Regions from separate parts of the Ectobacillus sp. OTK genome, predicted to be linked through region 2. Evidence: riboswitches for the same ligand, from Rfam matches in the RefSeq annotation. Region 2 holds a riboswitch; each other region holds the start of a gene.

The links. Region 2 has a riboswitch for cyclic di-GMP ahead of AC6HZ4_RS15125 (ArsR/SmtB family transcription factor). Riboswitches for the same ligand answer to the same signal wherever they lie in the genome.
Region 1: linked by a shared signal. The riboswitch ahead of AC6HZ4_RS27005 (OmpL47-type beta-barrel domain-containing protein) and the one ahead of AC6HZ4_RS15125 (ArsR/SmtB family transcription factor) in region 2 are both predicted to bind cyclic di-GMP.
Region 3: linked by a shared signal. The riboswitch ahead of AC6HZ4_RS16905 (amidase) and the one ahead of AC6HZ4_RS15125 (ArsR/SmtB family transcription factor) in region 2 are both predicted to bind cyclic di-GMP.
Region 4: linked by a shared signal. The riboswitch ahead of AC6HZ4_RS26575 (YuzB family protein) and the one ahead of AC6HZ4_RS15125 (ArsR/SmtB family transcription factor) in region 2 are both predicted to bind cyclic di-GMP.

Annotation. Positions count from the first base shown of each region.
Region 1 is NZ_AP048547.1:5,473,961-5,478,584, reverse strand. Features, by position in the region: gene ahpF (alkyl hydroperoxide reductase subunit F) at 1-366, opposite strand, end outside; gene ahpC (alkyl hydroperoxide reductase subunit C) at 379-942, opposite strand; partial or broken gene AC6HZ4_RS27015 (PhnA domain-containing protein) at 1,465-1,680, shown strand; gene AC6HZ4_RS27010 (hypothetical protein) at 2,326-2,862, shown strand; cyclic di-GMP riboswitch class I at 3,308-3,400, shown strand; gene AC6HZ4_RS27005 (OmpL47-type beta-barrel domain-containing protein) at 3,484-4,624, shown strand, end outside.
Region 2 is NZ_AP048547.1:3,021,518-3,026,141, forward strand. Features, by position in the region: gene AC6HZ4_RS15105 (S-Ena type endospore appendage) at 1-293, opposite strand, end outside; gene AC6HZ4_RS15110 (S-Ena type endospore appendage) at 559-882, shown strand; gene AC6HZ4_RS15115 (hypothetical protein) at 1,252-1,425, opposite strand; gene AC6HZ4_RS15120 (hypothetical protein) at 2,105-2,272, opposite strand; gene AC6HZ4_RS15125 (ArsR/SmtB family transcription factor) at 2,705-2,980, opposite strand; cyclic di-GMP riboswitch class I at 3,018-3,106, opposite strand; partial or broken gene AC6HZ4_RS15130 (exosporium leader peptide) at 3,157-3,732, shown strand.
Region 3 is NZ_AP048547.1:3,396,585-3,401,208, forward strand. Features, by position in the region: gene AC6HZ4_RS16890 (spore germination protein) at 1-587, opposite strand, end outside; gene AC6HZ4_RS16895 (DinB family protein) at 983-1,492, shown strand; gene AC6HZ4_RS16900 (hypothetical protein) at 1,874-2,269, shown strand; gene AC6HZ4_RS16905 (amidase) at 2,546-3,415, opposite strand; cyclic di-GMP riboswitch class I at 3,463-3,551, opposite strand; gene AC6HZ4_RS16910 (hypothetical protein) at 3,736-4,035, shown strand; gene AC6HZ4_RS16915 (ATP-binding protein) at 4,150-4,624, opposite strand, start outside.
Region 4 is NZ_AP048547.1:5,375,725-5,380,348, reverse strand. Features, by position in the region: gene lipL (octanoyl-[GcvH]:protein N-octanoyltransferase) at 1-536, opposite strand, end outside; gene AC6HZ4_RS26580 (RsfA family transcriptional regulator) at 701-1,405, opposite strand; cyclic di-GMP riboswitch class I at 1,731-1,819, shown strand; gene AC6HZ4_RS26575 (YuzB family protein) at 2,076-2,300, shown strand; gene AC6HZ4_RS26570 (HD domain-containing protein) at 2,612-3,919, shown strand; gene thmT (2-hydroxymuconate tautomerase) at 4,000-4,185, opposite strand; gene AC6HZ4_RS26560 (site-2 protease family protein) at 4,314-4,624, shown strand, end outside.

The DNA.
Region 1 (4,624 bases), 2.5 Mb from region 2:
AGATTCAAAATGATATTCACCTTTAATGCTTTTAATTTGATCAATTATCTTCTGCTCAACCTTTGGAGCTCTTCCGCTAACCTGCAGCAGAGCCAATACTAATGAAGTAAATTCGTGTCCTAAAGGGATACCAGCAAAAGTTACCCCAGTATCTTCGCCGACACGATTCACACTAAAGCTTGGTGTTCTCGGTAATTGGGTTTGTTCTACCTTAATTTGGGGTGACATGGTGGCTAATTCATCCACTAGAGCCACCATGTCACGAGATACGTCATCGGATCCTGCGCTAACTTTGAGCAGCACATCGCCCTCCATCAGTGGAAGATATTGGGCTAATTGTGCTTTGATATCTGCATCTAGTATCATTGATTGTTCTCCTTAAATCTTTCCTACAAGATCAAGGCTTGGCTTTAGTGTTGCAGCACCTTCCTGCCATTTAGCCGGGCAAACTTCACCTGGATTGTTGCGGACATATTGTGCAGCCTTAATCTTATTAACAAGAATGCTTGCATCACGGCCGATGCCGTCTGCATTGATTTCAACAGCTTGGATGATGCCGTCTGGGTCGATGATGAACGTACCGCGAGCAGCAAAGCCTGTTGATTCATCCAGCACATCAAAGTTGCGCGTGATTGTTTGTGTAGGGTCACCAACCATGATGTAAGTGATTTTACCAATAGCTGGGGAGCTATCGTGCCATGCTTTATGTGTAAAATGACTATCTGTGGAAACGGAATACACTTCAACCCCAAGTTCCTTTAGAGTTTCGTACTGGTTTTGCAGATCCTCAAGCTCAGTTGGGCACACGAATGTAAAGTCTGCCGGATAGAAGCAAACTACACTCCACTTACCTTTTAGGTTTTCTTCAGTAACCTCGATAAACTCACCATTGTGGTAAGCTGATGCTTTGAATGGCTTTACTTCAGTTCCAATTAGAAACATAATTACTCTTCCTCCTAAATGTGGTTTGAGAATTATAAATAGTTTGTTTAGGGATACAGTAAAAACCCTAATTAACTATAATAATTATAATTTAATATTTATTATTATATAGAAGTTACTTTTAGTCAAGAGAAATGTTCTGCTTAACTATAATAATTATAATTCAATATCAATTATTATATAGAATTTATTATTTCGTCAAGAGAAATGCTCGGTTCAGTTCTATATAGGCAATTACAGATAAGAATGAATGTACTTGCTTATAAATGGAAATTTACATTTCTGAATTATCAAGTGTCTTGGAAATATGTAAAGGTTCCTTGTACTAAAATTGATACAATAACGGTAAAGTCATTGTTGTCTTGGCCTAAAATAACAATAAATTTGGAGGGCTAAATGTAGACTTTTTATAAATTTCATCGCTAAATACGTTACAATGAACTGTATTATGAAAATATAAGGTTTTTATGTTTATTAAACATCTATTCTATCAAAAGTACTAAATGATGGAGGAAGGCAATTATGTCTAATTTGCTAAATTGCCCAAGATGTTATCCAATATATACTTATGGAGATGGAAGTCTTTTTGTTTGTCCAGAATATGCATATGAATGGGCTTTAGAATTAGAAACTGAAAATAGTGAAGGTCAAAAAATTATCAAAGGTGCTAAAAATGTTTTAAATGACGGTGATGCTGTAACAGTAATTAAAGACCTTAAAGTAAAAGGAAATCCATCCATCTTTTGTGTTAAAGTGATTTCTAATTGTAATATAAATTGAGCTAGGCATTAAGCCTTGCTTTTTTTGGATTCAATTCAGTAGTTTTTCATTAGTATATTCTTCATATTATTACATAAAATAACTCCAAAAAATTTCATTCTAATTGAGGTCCATATATGCTGCTTTTCGTTTTAGCACTAAGTGTTTTTATTACTGTATATTTGATCAAAAAAGTATTCTCCCTTTCTCCTTATTTTCATTGGTTGGAGATTTTTAGTGTAACATTCTTTTTTCTAGGCTTTAACACTTGGGCATTTGCCTTTTATTTGGCAGGGTATTCTTCCTTGGATTTAACGGAAAAGTATTTACCGTTCGCAATCCTGATAATCCATTTTATTATTATGTATCCTCTATTGTTTGTATTTGTACTTACTTTATTTAAAACAAAAAAGTCGAAAATCATCTGTTTTGGGTTGTTGATTCTTTGGTTAATAGGATACGAAGTGTTAATACTAGTGGATGTTGAAGTGGGTATCCTCATAATACGTGGTCCATATTGGATTCCTTTACTGATTACCCAGTTTTACAATTTGGCAACCACTATAGCTGCGATAATTTTCATGAGAAAGTTGTCTAGGAGAATTCATATAGAAGGAGAAAACAATGAAAATGATCGAGGAGATGTTTCATAATTTTTATAATCCCATAAAGCCTGTTACCTTTGATAAAAATGAGATGTACACCTTAGTAATTACCATTTTAACTGTAGGTCTAGCTCTTTATATTTATAAAAAGCACCGTATAATGAGATTAACTGAAGCGTTAGCGCTAATTTTATTTAATGTATACCTTACTTCTTTACTTGAGTTTATATTGGCAATAAAACCAGTTGATTTATATGATACCATTGATCGAAACAACGGTGAATTGTTTGATTTCCTCTTAGAGGTAGTAACCTATCCTGTAACGATCTATATATTTATGCACTTTTTCTTAGTTTGGAAGATGAAAAAGTCTAATTTTGTTATCCTCGGAACCGCTGTACTTGTCCTAATGGAATGGATTTCTGAACAATATTTTTCGTTATTTACTTACAAAGGCTGGAAGCTGCTGTACAGCATTTTCTTCTATATATGTATTCTTACAGTTAACGTTAACCTGATGAGTTGGATACACAAGAAAGCGACGATTTCTAATTAATGTAAAAATAGGTGTGCTCTATTTTTAAATATTTATAAAAACCGCCTGTTAACATGTAACGATGAAACGTACGATAAATGAATGAGGTTCTCTAATATAATCACATGATAATTAGAGAATGAATTTAACCTAGAAGAGAAGTACAGGATAACTTCTCTTTTTTTGGTTTATATATACATAAGATCAAGAATGAAGAAGAAATAGTTGATTTCCCAATAATGAATAGCGCACCCTTTATATGTAAGGGAATGCGCAAATGAAATGAATCAATCTGTATCATGTATTGAGATTTGTCCTAAATCCAAGTTTTTCTAATAGATAGTAATCATCTATATATATTATACTTAATCTATATAGATTATATTTAAAATGGGGTGGTATCAAATAAACTGTTCTTGAACATAATCAGAAAACTGGATTGAGACCAAAAATTATTTTATTTAAAAAGTGAAAAGGGCAAATCATGGGAAACTGTGAGACGCAAAGCTATGGGCCTGAACCACATAAGATTAAATGTGGATGGCAGCCGGTTACCACAAGAAGTCATAGGTAAACGTTTCTATGAACCTTCTTCGGGTTCTTTTTTATTTGCCTTTTTTACACGAAAGGTAGGACCATTGTATGGTTAAAAAAATGTTTAGTATTCAGGCTTTTTTAGTAGTGATGATGCTTATGTACCAATTGGTTTTTCCGATTGGACAAACAATCGTATCTGCTAACAGCAGTATGCTGCCTCCTAGTAATCTAGCTTTTCAATCAATAACACCTGATGATGGAAAGCTGACATGGAGTGCAGTATTTGGAGCAACTGGATATAAGGTTTATGAAATTAAGGACGGGCAGATCATTCTGCTAGGAAGTACAACGGCAATAAGCTACAGCCTAAATGATCTTCCAGAAGGATTCCATAAATATGTTGTTTCAACTTTAACCAGTGAAGGGGAATCTGGTCCTTCTGCACCGGTAAATGCAGAAATTGTTTACCCTGAAATGCAGGCACCGTCAGCACTAAAGGGAACTATCCAAAATGGTAACGATATTGTTCTTAGCTGGGGCTCATCCCAATATGCTCAAAAGTACAATATTTATCAAATTTCAGGATCAGGGGAAAGAACACTTTTAACATCAACCACAGCAACAACTTACATCAAAGTAAATTCAGCAGAAGGCTTATATACCTACTCTGTCTCTGCCTATCATGCTCTTTACGGGGAATCCCCTGATGCTGCCCCTGTCAAAGTAGAAGTAACCCATCCGGAGATGAAGCAGCCGTCAAATCTTTCCTTTACAATTACAAATGGCACGGATGTTAATTTAAAATGGCAGGCTGCAGATTACGCCACTAGCTATAGGATCTATGAGGATATTGACGGACAGCTTGAATTGAAAAAGACAGTAACCGGAACAAGTGTTACGTTCAGCAACTTACCGGCGGGGGACTATACTTATAAGGTTTATTCCTATAGTGACCGTTTTGGACAATCTACAGAAGGCAGCCAAGTTTCCTTAACGATAGGTCCAATTGTTATGGCACCGCCAAGTAACGTAACTTATAAAATTCAAAACATAAATGATGTAGTTTTGAATTGGGAAGCCGCCCCATATGCAACCGGGTATAAAGTTTACGAATTGAATAATGGAGAAAGAACTTTAAAAAGCACAGTAACAGGAAAAACAGTCACGTACTCAATGCTTAAAGCCGGTAATTACGAATATGAAGTTCATTCCTATAGTGACCGTTTTGGGGAGTCTGAAGCAGGGT
Region 2 (4,624 bases):
CTAGAAGGAACAGTAAATTCAACAGGACTTCCATCATTTCGAGTAATGGTAACTTTCATAGCTGACGTGCTTATGGAACTATTAAACACAGATATCGTTACCGTAGCTTCTCTGGAAATTTCCCCTTTCCAAATTTCTAAAGTTGTGACCGGATCGCCCAATAAAATATTTCCACCTAAACTACTGCATACAACATCTCGTACGGGGGGACAAGGAGCAGGAAGCGGAGGAGGGAATGAACTTGGAAGAGCGAAACAAAAAGGATCCGGTTTACATTTCTTTTTGGCACACATTCACCATCCCTCCCTCCTCATTAATTATGTTCATACTACAAAATATTTCAAAGTCTTTGACATGTTCCGTTTCCCCCTTTTTTTATTAACGAATTCCATCAATTTTATAAAGAACATGGCAGTTTTTCTTACACAATAGACAAATTTCATTAACAAAGTACGCCGATATGCATTTAATAATATTGTACAAACTGATATAACCAGAACGGTAAAAATCATCCGAAAGGAGAAAAAATAAATAATGTGTAATAATGGAGATTGCTGCATGTGTCCTCCTGCTCAAATTTTTCAGGAGACCATTTGCGGTAATTTTAATAACTCGACAGGAGCAGCTACTACAACAATAGTATGGTCTGCTCCTGCTGGCGCTTATTTTTCAGGTACTTTTGAAATTTTCAATTCAGCCTCCAGTCCAATAGCTACACCGGTAACTGCAACAATGACATCTACTCCAGCAGGTGCTTTGAGTGCTACCTCAGGGAATTCTGACTCTCAATCAGTTGATCAACCTACTGATTTTTCTCTTACAGTACCTGCTGGAGCTAGTGGAAAATGGAGTATTAATCTATATAAGCGTGTTCTGGCGTAGTTTAGGGTTCATAATGCTAAAACAGGCTGTATAGACTTTTTGGATATTTGTATAAAATGCAAAAGAAGGTATCTAGATTATGCAGATACCTTTTTGCTTTTATTGATGTGAATTGAAGTTAGAATATACAAACCAATGCTACACTAGTAAGTGGGTCGGGTGGCGTGCGTGGCTGCCAAGGTATGCGGCGTAGGTGGGGCTGATACCAGGGGCGGGACTGATAATAGCGTTCTTTTTATTTTACGTTTTAGAATAGAAACAGATTATTCCAAAAGGCTATCCAAGTTGCGGACGAGCTTTTTTATTTGTAGAAAAAATGATAACTACTCTTACTTTCGGGAAGTGAGAAAAACCTTGATGCATAAGGCTTTATACACAACACCGGATATCATCAACCCCTTTTCTGATGTACCCTAATTCAGCCTTCACTTCAGCACTCTGTTGGCCATCAGACTTTATTGCTTTGTTTTTATTCAAAGAATAACCTTGAGAAGCAATAACAAGCATAAATAACGCAATTAACACTCCAACTTCAATTGTCACTATTCCCTCTCCCTTCAAAATAAAAAAGAGAGCTATACAGCCATCGCCATCAACTTAAGGAAATGCATAAAACGTATAAAATTGGGCCACCCTTCCATGCAGTACTGCATGGAAGGGTGGCCCAATTTATGTCTACAAACAAGTGCACACTAGCTGAAGAGTTACGCATACTCTGCGAAGAATTCCGAAGAAAATTCTCCATTACACATTTACAGAAACTCGCACATCAAACAGGTATGATTCAATGAGAACGAAAATTTCGAGCACAAGATCTTGTTTCTTTGTGTATCTTTCTCGGTCAGACTGTCAGTTCTGAATCCTTAGTTCGTCTTTGTACCCGGTTGAATGAAGCTACTGGGTATCTGTATATCTGCCGAAGCACTGAATAAGCGTTGGAATGACCGTACTGTACAATTTCTAAAGAAGTTGTTTCTTCATGCTTTCCGGCAAAAGGTTAGTCCAGTCATTTCAATCACGAATTGTTTTAAGAGAATTCGTATTTTAGACTCCACATCCTTTCAGCTTCCTGCCGCCGCATAAAATGCGCCAGAAGGAAGCTGTATTTGAGTATGCCCAAAATACAAGATTTTACTCATGTCCAGTAACAAAACGCGTCCGATGCCTGAGGCATCGGACGCGATATACTAAAGTTGATGGCGATGACCACGGAGGATGCTATTTACGCTTTATACATTACTACTGCAATAAAACTCTCCTCTTTGCCGTTAAATGATCCAGCAACTTTTATGTCAATAACTTCCCGAGGCGCTATTTCTCTTAAAGCTCCGTTAATTTTGCTCTCCAAACCACTTGAACTTGTGGACTTTACTACCTTCGTTTGTATCATATTTATCATCTCCTTTTACCTTACATTTCGACAAAAGAAAACGATATCCTTGTATTAAAATGTAAAAACCCCTCGCCAATCGGCAAGCGGTATGCATAAAAGGGAGCAAATCTTTCGCTTCATTCAGCCACCTCACAGGAAATAGCTCAACAAAACGGAAGAGGTACCGACTCTCCACTCAAGAAGCATTTTCCGAAGAATTGGTTATGGATTATGATAAAATCCATTCTTCATGTGATTCACAGTAAACAAACAGCATTTTCCGCTACCGCTTGTCCATGTATCGAATACACACTTCGATTATACAATTCTTGTTCTTCTTGTTTCAAAAAACGTAAAAAGCGTAAAGTTTGTAAGATTTGTAAAGTAAAATAAAAAGCGAACCGCCGTAGCGATTCGCCTCTAAAGAATTCATTTATTAATAGATAATACTTAAGCACTGATTAGTGCATTAAGGATTGTTTCTACTCGCTCGTCCTTTACCTCGTAATAAATCTCCAATCCTTTACGTGTGCCTGACACAACACTTACAGCCTTCAATTTCGATAGGTGCTGGCTAATTGTGCTTTGTGGCATATCGAGTTCCTCGTAAAGAGAAGTTACATTTACCGGTCCATTTTCAATCATGAATTTTACAAGTGCGAGTCGAGTAGGATGGGCTACTACCCTTAACATTTCTGCGCCATCTTTAAATTCTTCAATATTCATAAATATACATTCACTCCTCTAATTTTTCTTTCCCGTGAACGGCAGCTGGCTAGCTTGATAGCATTTACTATTTTAGCCCCTAAAGCTTTGCGTCCCAAGTTTTCACAAGGTTTGCCATTGAAAATAATTATAATTTTTTATTTGGTCTTAGTATAGAGAAAAATATTAGAAATTTATTATATTTTGTTAGTGTTAATATAACTTCTACCCCAGTCTTCACAGCTTTAACTACTTCAGTTAATCAAGTCAATATTCGCGATTCAATGCTATCAGCTGGTTACACTCAAAATGGAATTAACATGGTAATGTTTGCTTCATTTGTCTCTAGTGGGAATATCACCATTAATTCCCAGGCAACTACGGATGCTCAAGTTAACTTAGTGGGCGGGGGAATAAATGGGAATGTTATTATTAATGTTCAATCCGGTCATGTTCCAATCGATCCTTTGAATTTAACCAGTTTTGCTATTACAGAGAACATTTTTAATCCCTTTCCTAATTCGGGAAGATTAATTGTTAATGGTGTTAATAACGTTATTACAAGAGTGAGAGCAACAGTTGATTCGATACCTATTCGTTCTCGAGTAACTCTTGTAGGAACTAATACATCTTTAGTGAGAGTTGATGATGCTTTTGAACTAGCCTATACACCTTCTAATCCCGGAGATTGGGTAGCTCCCCCTCCGACAACAGTACAAGAAGCATTAGATAGAATAGCAGCTAAACTAGCGGGAACTGTGGGACCTGCTTAAAAAGAACTTAGTTCCTCTCAAGAGGAGTTAGACTGTTATAATTAGTAAAATCCGACTTTCCTACATTAAGGGAAGTCGGTTTATTTTTTCACTCCCGTCAGCTCCGAATCTTCTATCGGAACCATCCATTTACTTCAAAATCGGATTTTGGTCTTATCTAAATACTTTTTAGCATAGACACACAAGGTCAATAATCTACTCCAATAGATAAGCTCTTTGCTGCGTATATAGACATAACATGTAAGAGAAAAACCAACTACTCTAAAAAAAGGGAGAGAAACAAGTTATTATGATAATCCCCCGACAGTTCGGTACCGGAGGAGCCATTACCTATACCTCCGTACAGGAGACACTTCATGGACTTCACCAGCTACCGTTGTACCATCATCCTGTATCACACTCCCCGTCCCCGCAGCTCGTACATTATTATCCTCCTGCACATCCTGTACACCATCTTCCTGCCCCTTCTATCTATCTTGTACATCACGGTTCTTCCGTAGATGTTATATATCACTATCCTTCTATCCATCTCATATATTACTAACTCATTTATTTGACTCATTACATCATTTCTAGGGAAAGCGATTCGCTCTCCCCTTTTTCTTCAAAACGATTATTTAGTAAGACTATCACCAAATAATTGGACAGCTAGTAATCTATAGAAATGCGGCACACAGCATGAATAAACAACATAAGAAAACACGCTAAACAGCGTGTTTTCTATACAGCAACAAACAGATAGGATGAAGTAATTATGACAAATGAAGAATACCAAAATTAAATAATAAGTTATTACAGGCCCAAAACTAAAGAATACGTTTGTAAAATCCAGCCTTTTAAGGCTTTTTCTTTTTAACTATAAACAGAACTTATATTTCATAGGAGGTAATAT
Region 3 (4,624 bases), 380 kb from region 2:
GGGCTTTTAATTCTGCGACGAACCATGGCTGTATTGGTAATAAGTGCCTCAACAAAACTTTCTTTAGGACCCCGGACAGCAGGTTCTATCGTAGGTTCTGTAATCGCTCTCAACTCTCCACCTTGTGCAGAACAGGCAACTGCTCGATCCCAGCCATCAATCAGAAGAATAGTTTGCCCGGATAAGAGGGAAAGGAACAGCTTGTTCCAATCCTTGACGTCCTCAACTCCCCCAATTGTCAATATTTTTTCTTTGATATATGAAAATGTTATACCTGCCTGCTGAGGAGCATCACTTTCAAGATGAACGTCACTCATCAGTCTTTCTATGATAAAACTGCCTATGATCTCCTTATCCGCTAAGCCATTTATATAAAGCAGGGCAACGTTATGCAGGTAAGGTTTTCCCATTTTAAATTCACGAATGATTAAGTCACTGCTGTTACCTAAAGCTTCCCTAACACTTTTAAGATTTTCACCTAAATGTTGACTAATTTCCTGTTTGTTTAGGTTTATTTCTGTTTCTTTATGATAAAGGATTTGCTCTCTTTTTTTCTTTTTTATTAGTCGGTTCCATACACTGTTCATGTTCTTATAACACTCCAAGTTTATAGCATCACTGAAAGACTTGTTCGATGTATTCTCTAGTTATGTAGCATAATCATTTCCTATTTTTTGATACATTTAAGATAAAAATGCATATTTAGATGGATTTACCATGAAACTTCTCGTTTCTTGAATATCTTTTTGTAAATGATTCTTAATACGACCTTATTGCTTTTCGGCAATTCTTAAACATGGTTCTATTCCTCTAAGCTATATAGTTGTGCAAGGAAACTTTTCGAAAAAGCAAATATAAACAAAGGTGAAAATATGAATGCGTTCAATATGTAAAGGTGACAACAAAAGAATGTATGGAAAATATTTACTTAAAGTTGTACAATATAATTGTATAAATTAATTTACATTAGGAGGATTCATGTATGTTTCTATCTATTGATGGGTTTGTTCAGGCGTGGGAGTTCGAAAGTTCTTCTACACAAAAAGTGCTTGATGTATTAACTGATGAGTCTCTAAAGCAAGCAGTTAAACCGAATGATCGCACCTTAGGCGGCCTTGCTTGGCATATCGTCACAGCTCTTCAAAGCATTATGGGACAAACAGGCTTAACCTTTGACGCACCTTCCCACAATACCGCTCTTCCTACTACTGCAAAGGAAATCGCGGATGCATATCGCCAAGCGAGTCAAGCCTTATCCAAAGCGGTTCAAACACAGTGGACAGATGAAACACTGCGAGAAACCTGTAACATGTTCGGACAATTCGATTGGTCAAAGGGAATGGCTCTTTCTATTCTCATCAATCATCAAATCCATCACCGCGGCCAAATGACGATTCTTATGCGCCAAGCAGACTTAATCGTTCCAGGCATATACGGTCCTGCTAAGGAGGAATGGAGCCAAATTGGTATGGAGGCTCCTGAAGTCGTGTAAAAAGAAATCTAATATTTTTTAAACATGTAACTAGTAAAAGCCGATTATTTCTATATTGAGAAGAAAAATCGGCTTTTTTATATTTACAAAAATCTAAGTTTACTTCCCAATTAAGCCGACTATAATACCTCTATTAAAGGCGTCTCTTTTAAATATATAAAACTAGATAAAAAGGAATTTCTGCTCGACGATTCGTTCTAAAGCAATCAAAAACATTCCTTATCTAGATCGTTAGAAAGATGTGATGATAATTAAAGACTTGGGCACCCGCATCAAGCTACGCTCCACTGATGAGGTGTTGTTCCTGCCTATTTTTTGATAAGCTCTATTAATGTTTGTTGTAGATTTTCAACTAAAATATCTCAATAAAAGAGGTCGGGAATGAAAAAAATAATTAGTATTAGGTTAGCGAGCAATATGATAATTCTCATTAATACAATAGCACTTTTGATGCACGTTCTGATACTCCTCAAAATTATACCGAATAATTTCGTATGGGGAGGACGATTAAAGAGTGAGACAGATGTAATCATCTTCGAAAGTATATCGATAGTAATTCAAATACTATTTATTTCAATTATCGCTACAAAAGCAGGCTATATTTTCAAAGGAAAGTTCCAAAGAGCTGTGAATGTCGGTACATGGATTATATTTGGACTTATGGTGCTTAATACAATAGGCAATTTAGTATCAATCTCTAGCTTGGAAACAATAGTAATGACTCCAGCGACAGGTGTGCTTGCGCTTTTAGTATTCAGATTAGCAATAGAAAAATAAAGTTATAGAAAGACTAAACGGTCTTTTACCTTAGCTAAAAATCAACACCAAATGATAACAGAGCCTTTTGATAAAGAACACTCGCCTATTGGCGAGCCCTGCCCTTGGGCGAAGACAGAGGCGTAGTTGCACTTACACTTTGTTCCTAAAATTTCCTGTTACGTCGAATGAGCTTCAAGCTGGAAATTTATACTTTCTTAAAGTGTAAAAAATAGCAGTACCTACCGCAAGATTTGGTCTGTACTGCTAATCTACTAATCTCAGTCTATTTTTATTTTACCGCTTCATCGTCATCCAACTGCCAACATGATGGACAGCTATACCTTTTAAAGCAGAATTGCTCGCATAGTAGTTTTTCACCGCTGTGAGTTCCCGATTCATGTATGATTCGCCTTCTTCAAAAAAGGAAATTGTATCACCTTCAGCAGTATTCCCGGTTTCAATGCCAACTACAATCGATTTTCTATATTTTTTAGCAAGTGCCATTTCATTTTTGACGATATCAATAATCATTAGTGCTGAATCACGATATGCCATAACCGTCACACCGTCTGTTTTTGCGATGACCCATTCAGCAAGCATCCCTTTTCCATACGTATTTTTATAGGGAATTCCATCAAACCAAAAAGGCATGTCCACTTCAAGCGGAAGATTTAAAGCAGCCGCACTGCTTTTCGCCTTCGTTAACAAAGATTGATACGATTTGATTGTATCGGCTTGATTCGTTGTCCAACCACTATATAAATAAGGTTCAACATCCAAATGAACACCCGCAAATTTTTGGGCAGACGTTGAGCCGCTTTGATATCTGCCAAGCCAGTTCATCATTTGATTTTGGATCATATATCCTTTCGGCGCAACCCATTCATCCGATCCATCTAACGCATAAATGCGTATTCCCTTTGCAAAGGCTTTTCCAATAAAGCTGCGATATACCTTCAGAGGAATGTCTCGGTCAATCTGCATGTATACTTTATTTACCTGTTTGCTTTCAAGGAAAGCGATTGTACCGGCTTCATCACTAACTATCATCCACGGATTCCAGAGCCATGTTGCCCGATCTGACGCAGAAGCTTCTGCGCTTAAATTGCCGGGAGCGGCCATAAGTACAAAAAACAGAATTATTGACATTATAATTTTTTTCATTACCAAAAGGTCCTCCATTCTCTCAGCCAAGACTCACAGAACGAGAACCTGGCAACCTGACGACCATACGCTTTCACAGCGGTTAGGCTCACGGCTTTGCGTCCTTCCCTTTCGGTGAAGTTTGCCTTTTTCATACTATTTTATATCTTTATTATACGGCACCTTAAGAATTTCCGTCCATTTACTTTTTTAACCAAACAAAATATTTCGTTATACGGATTAGTCTTACCTACGTTAGCTTTGCATGATTTCGAGCTCTTTGGACATACTGTGTATGCATCTTCTCTGGCGATGCTATCTTATAACAAGGAGGCACTCCTATGCCAAATCAAAACCAATTCAGGAACTCTACAGCTGCTCCTTCTATACAGGATACAATGGAGGACATTTGGCGCACAACTTGCGGGTCATGGGAGAACTGTAGCGAGTCCACCGTTCAGTCTTTCTTATCCCAATGCGAGCAGCATAACATTGACCCGCAGTTTTGCATGAGTTGGATTCAGCAACATAGCAATCAGATTCCAAACTGGCCGGCTGTTTCTGATGTAACTCGTGAATGGGTCAACCAACATACTTCTACGGGTTCTCCCATTTCCGTGTCAGAGCAGAATACACGTTAATAAAAAAGCAGACACAGCCTCCCTTGCTCCTAAAGAAGAATGTGCTCCCACGCACAAGGCGTTTTTGCCTTTTGCGTGGTATCCGTCAAAACAGTCGAAAACAAAGAATAATCTTCAAACCAAATTGTTTTGTAAAATAATCTCATTTTCCTTAATGGCAGGCAGTATAATAGAAAATTTCGTTCCTTTTCCCTTCCTGCTAAAAACTTGTATCTTTCCATCCATCGCTTCAATGATTCGATAACTGACCATTAATCCTAGACCGGTTCCTTTTTCTTTGGTTGAATAAAACGGGTTCCCTAGTCTTTCTAATTCCGCTTTTTCCATTCCCACACCATTATCAACAATCTCAATGATGACATTATCAGCTCTTTTATAACCGTATATTTGAAGCATTCCTCCATCCGGCATTGCCTCTACCCCGTTTTTTAGAAAATTAATGAAAACTTGTGCAAGTTTTTTGGAGTCGCCTATAACCTCTAAGGAATCCTCTATGTTATATGAAATTTGAACATTTTTCATTATGGTAAAACCTTCAATGATATTGATAACCTGCTTCATCAGTTCCCCAATTTTGATTGCTTCTTTT
Region 4 (4,624 bases), 2.4 Mb from region 2:
TAAATTTGTACAGCAATTCCGCCGCGAATACGGCGCTGTGAGATGCCGGCAAATTTTTTGCCGTCAATGCTTAGATCATAGCTGCCTGGGCAATAAGAGCCAACAATCTCTTTTGCCTCAATGACAGCATCATAATCATGAAGCATTTCCTGAATGAGCCCTAGCATTGCATCATAGCCAAGGTTAATATCAATGCTTTTATCGGCCTCGCGCAGGATAAGAGAGATGTTTAGTACCCCTTCATCCAACACAACCGCAAGGCCTCCTGAGTTACGTACGATCACATTCCAGCCCTGCTCCTTTAAAAAGCTTATCCCCTCCTGCAAAAACGGGAGTCTTGTATCCTGAATGCCGAGTACAATTGTATTGTGATGAACCCAAGAGCGCACTGTTGCAGGGGAGAGTCCGCTGCCGACTGTTGTACATAATGTATCATCCATTGCAAACGACTGCAGCGCTTGAAACTGCGGCCCTAAGCTTGATTGGTCAATGATGCGCCACTGGGGCTGGGATAAAATAGAACGATAGTCACGCATGCCTGTAGCCCCTTTATTATATTATAAGATTATAGAGTGTATTGGACAGCTGCCGACTTGCCTAGAGGGGAATCCCTTACGATAGCAAAACGGCCCGCGTCAGCTTTTCTTAGGTCATTATAACAAAAAAGAAGATAGCAATATAGCTATCTCCTCTGCGGCTATCATTCTGCAATTTTTTCAAGGTTTCCGTTTCGGTCCATTCGGAAGCTGGTTGTAGGGCGCTCCTCTTCATCCATGAGGGCGAGCTTACGGGCCCGATTCATAATCTTCATCATTGTTTCGTAATCTTCCTGAATCGTTGTTGCTTCTTGCTCTAGCTTCGCAATTTTGCCTGCTAGCTCTTCATTTTTATGCATATATTCAGCAATTTCTTTTTTTAGTCTTTCATTTTCACGTTCCAATGCGGTAACCTTTACGTCTGAGTTTCCTAAAGACTGCAGGAAGCGGATGACATCTGCCATTGTAAGAGAACTAGTTCCTCTCGGATCGAGATCAGTAGTATCCGTCATCGTGAAGGAATTCTCTTCTAATAGAACTGTATTTTCTATGATTTCACCTGCTTCCATATCAACTGTACGCACGACAGGAGTCGGGGGTGTATACAGCAGCTTTTTCTTTGCGTGATCTCCGCCAATTGCACGCATCTTTTCCTTGCGGTGCTTTTTCGCTACCTGCAAAGCTTTTTCATAGTTATAGCGCACAACCGCATTCCAGCGAAATCCACAAGCCGCTGATGTGCGATTTAGCTTATCTCCTACTTCCTCAAATGCGTTTAATTGTGTGCTTCCTTCACGGACATGGCGCAATACTGTTTCTGCTAAAAGTAAATCATCTTCTTCTGTCCAAGCATCTTGTCTTATCTTCATAGAGTCATCTCCTTAATCCCTTTTTAAAATGCTTTTCTATCTTTAGGATGGACGGAAATGAACGGTTTTATACAAACCTTTCAAAAATATGGTAGATTATTTCCTGAAATGTAGAACTTTGATTTCCTAGTAAAAAATGAATACCATTTTTGAAAAATGCTATTTCTCTTTCAGTTTAGTTTTTTCAGATCAGCTGGCATCAGAAAATATACACAGTAAATGAGAAAAAGCGTATATACTTTCTTGATAAAAAAAGCTATAATATGTCCATGCTTACATAACATTCTCTATTGGAGAATACCCCACTACATTTTTATATCACGTGATATGAAAAAGGCAAACCTGATTGAAAAGCAGGGACGCAAAGCTTAGAGCCTAAGGAAGAGATTCTTCTATGGCTGTCTAGCTGCCATGCTTTTTAACACTCATGCCATGTATGGTATATTTTGGATAAATATAAGATTGCAAAGCAGGCAGACACAGTATATAGCTGCCTGCTTTGTTATGCGGCAGAAACATGGCTATTCTTGATCATAGCCTTGTCCTGAAGGAATCATACAGGATGGCTTGCAACATTTCAAAAAGAACGGTAAAATACCTTTTAGCAAATCATGCAGCGGTGCATACTAATACATGCGAAAAGTTTGAGGTTGAGAAAGGATTGTGCAGGATGGCAAATGAATTTCGGGTGTGCGATGATTGTCAGGCCACAAATTTAAAAACATTACTTCCGCGGTTAAAGAAGGTAGATCCGAATGCGGATGTGAAAATTGGCTGTCAGTCGTATTGTGGTCCAGGGCGCAAAAAATCATTTGCGTTCGTAAATAATCGCCCTGTTTCGGCACCAAATGAAACTGAATTGATTAAGAAAATTGAGGATAAACTAGGAAAATAAGGAAAGCACTTCTCAGTAGAGGAAGTGCTTTTTTGCATAAGTTAAGAAAGTGTAATTTTAGGGGTACTATCTAGCTCCCATGACCTGTTTGCTGCGGGGAAAGGACTCTGCCCGCCGAGGCAAAAAGCGCCTCAATGTGCAGAGGACTGTCTCCCTCGGGAGCAGGGCGGACGGTGTCCGCTTTTCTTAATGTTTACTTTATATATACTATTTGTATCTGATTGAATAAAAATGCATAGGCAGGTCTTTCTCATTCTGTTATTCCTTCGGTATAATATATATGACAGTAGTAAAGAAAGGGGGTACCTTAAATGGTATATCCCAATGGCAAAATGAATGAAAAAAAGGTATTTAAGGATCCTGTACATAAATATGTTCACGTGGATGACCAAATCATTTGGGATTTGATCGGAACAGCAGAGTTCCAAAGGCTGCGCCGTGTAAGGCAGCTTGGTACAACATTTTTTACGTTTCATGGGGCGGAGCACAGCCGATTTAATCACTCGCTTGGTGTATATGAAATCATTCGCCGGATGATTGACAATGTGTTTGATGGAAGACCGGCATGGAACGCTGAAGATCGTTTGCTTTGCCTATGCGCTGCACTTTTACATGATGTTGGACACGGGCCATTTTCGCATTCCTTTGAAAAGGTGTTTCATCTTGACCATGAGCATTTTACGCAGCGCATCATTCTTGGCGATACAGAAATTAATCAAGTGCTGCGGGAGGTTGACCGCGAATTCCCGAAAAAGGTAGCAGAGGTTATTGCGAAAACCTCTGATAATAAGCTGGCTATTAGTATGATTTCCAGTCAAATTGATGCAGACCGAATGGATTATTTGCTTCGCGATGCTTATTTTACTGGGGTCACCTACGGAAATTTTGATATGGAGCGTATTTTGCGCGTCATGCGTCCGCACGGGGATCAGGTTGTGATTAAGTACAGCGGTATGCATGCGGTGGAGCATTATATTATGAGCCGTTATCAAATGTATTGGCAGGTGTACTTTCATCCGGTCACACGCAGTGCGGAGGTTATTTTAACAAAAATTTTGCACCGGGCGAAGGCGCTTCACAAGCAATATTACTCATTCAAGCATCAGCCTGTTCATTTCTACTCGCTGTTTGAGGACGAGGTTACGCTTGAAGATTACTTGAAGCTTGATGAAAATATTATGTACTATTATTTCCAAGTTTGGCAGGAGGAAGAAGATACGATTCTAAGCGACCTCTGCCGCCGTTTTATTAACCGAAATTTATTTAAATATGTAGATTTCACAGAAAAATATCACGGCTTAAATAATTGGATGGAGCTAAGCAGCTTATGCAAGAAGGCTGGCATTGACCCGGATTATTATCTAGTTGTGGATTCTACCTCTGACCTGCCCTATGATTTTTACCGAACAGGTGAGGAAGAGGAGCGTTTGCCGATTATGCTGCTGATGCAAAGCGGCGAGCTGCGCGAGCTGTCGCGTGAATCAAGCATTGTTGAAGCCATTACAGGCAAAAAACGCATGGATCAAAAGCTTTTTTATCCATATGACACTTTGTACGAGGATGGACGGAAGGGAAAAGTGAAGGAGAAAATTATTAGCATCCTAGAAGGAAAAGGGTAGCAAAAAAAGCGGACAGGCCTGTTTGCAAAAAAGAAAGACCTCCAAGTGAGGTCTTTTCAACTTTTATACAAAAGGAGTTCCTATTCGTCACTTAAACGCTTTCCAGCGATTGCATAGTTGTTTTTCGTCATTTCATCAATGAATATAACAACCTTTTCAGCTGGTGCGCCTGTTGTTTCAACGACTGCAGCTGTTACCTTTTCAGCGAGAGCTTTCTTTTGCTCTTCTGTACGGCCTTCCAGCATTTTAATTGTAACATATGGCATAATTACCACTCCTTTTTATGTAAATTCAGTACTATTATATCGAATTTTGTCAGATAGGACTCAGAAAACAGACATTTTCTTTATATTTTTGGTATGCTTACGGTAAAGCTTAAAAAAGGAGATGAATAATGGATCATTTATTTGTTTACCCACTGCAGCAAATCCCGCTTGTCGTGTTAGCAATAGCGGCAGCCCTTTCGCTCCATGAATTTGCTCATGCCTACGTTGCGTATAAATTTGGAGATCCCACGGCAAAACAGCAAGGACGGTTAACGCTTTCACCGCTGGCCCATCTTGATATAATCGGGACGCTTGCCATTTTCCTGCTTGGCTTCGGTTGGGCACGCCCGGTTCCTGTGAATCCATATTTCTTTAAGCGTCCGCGCCTAGCGGGTATACTTGTTTCCGTAGCCGGGCCGCTTAGCAACCTGTTTCTAGG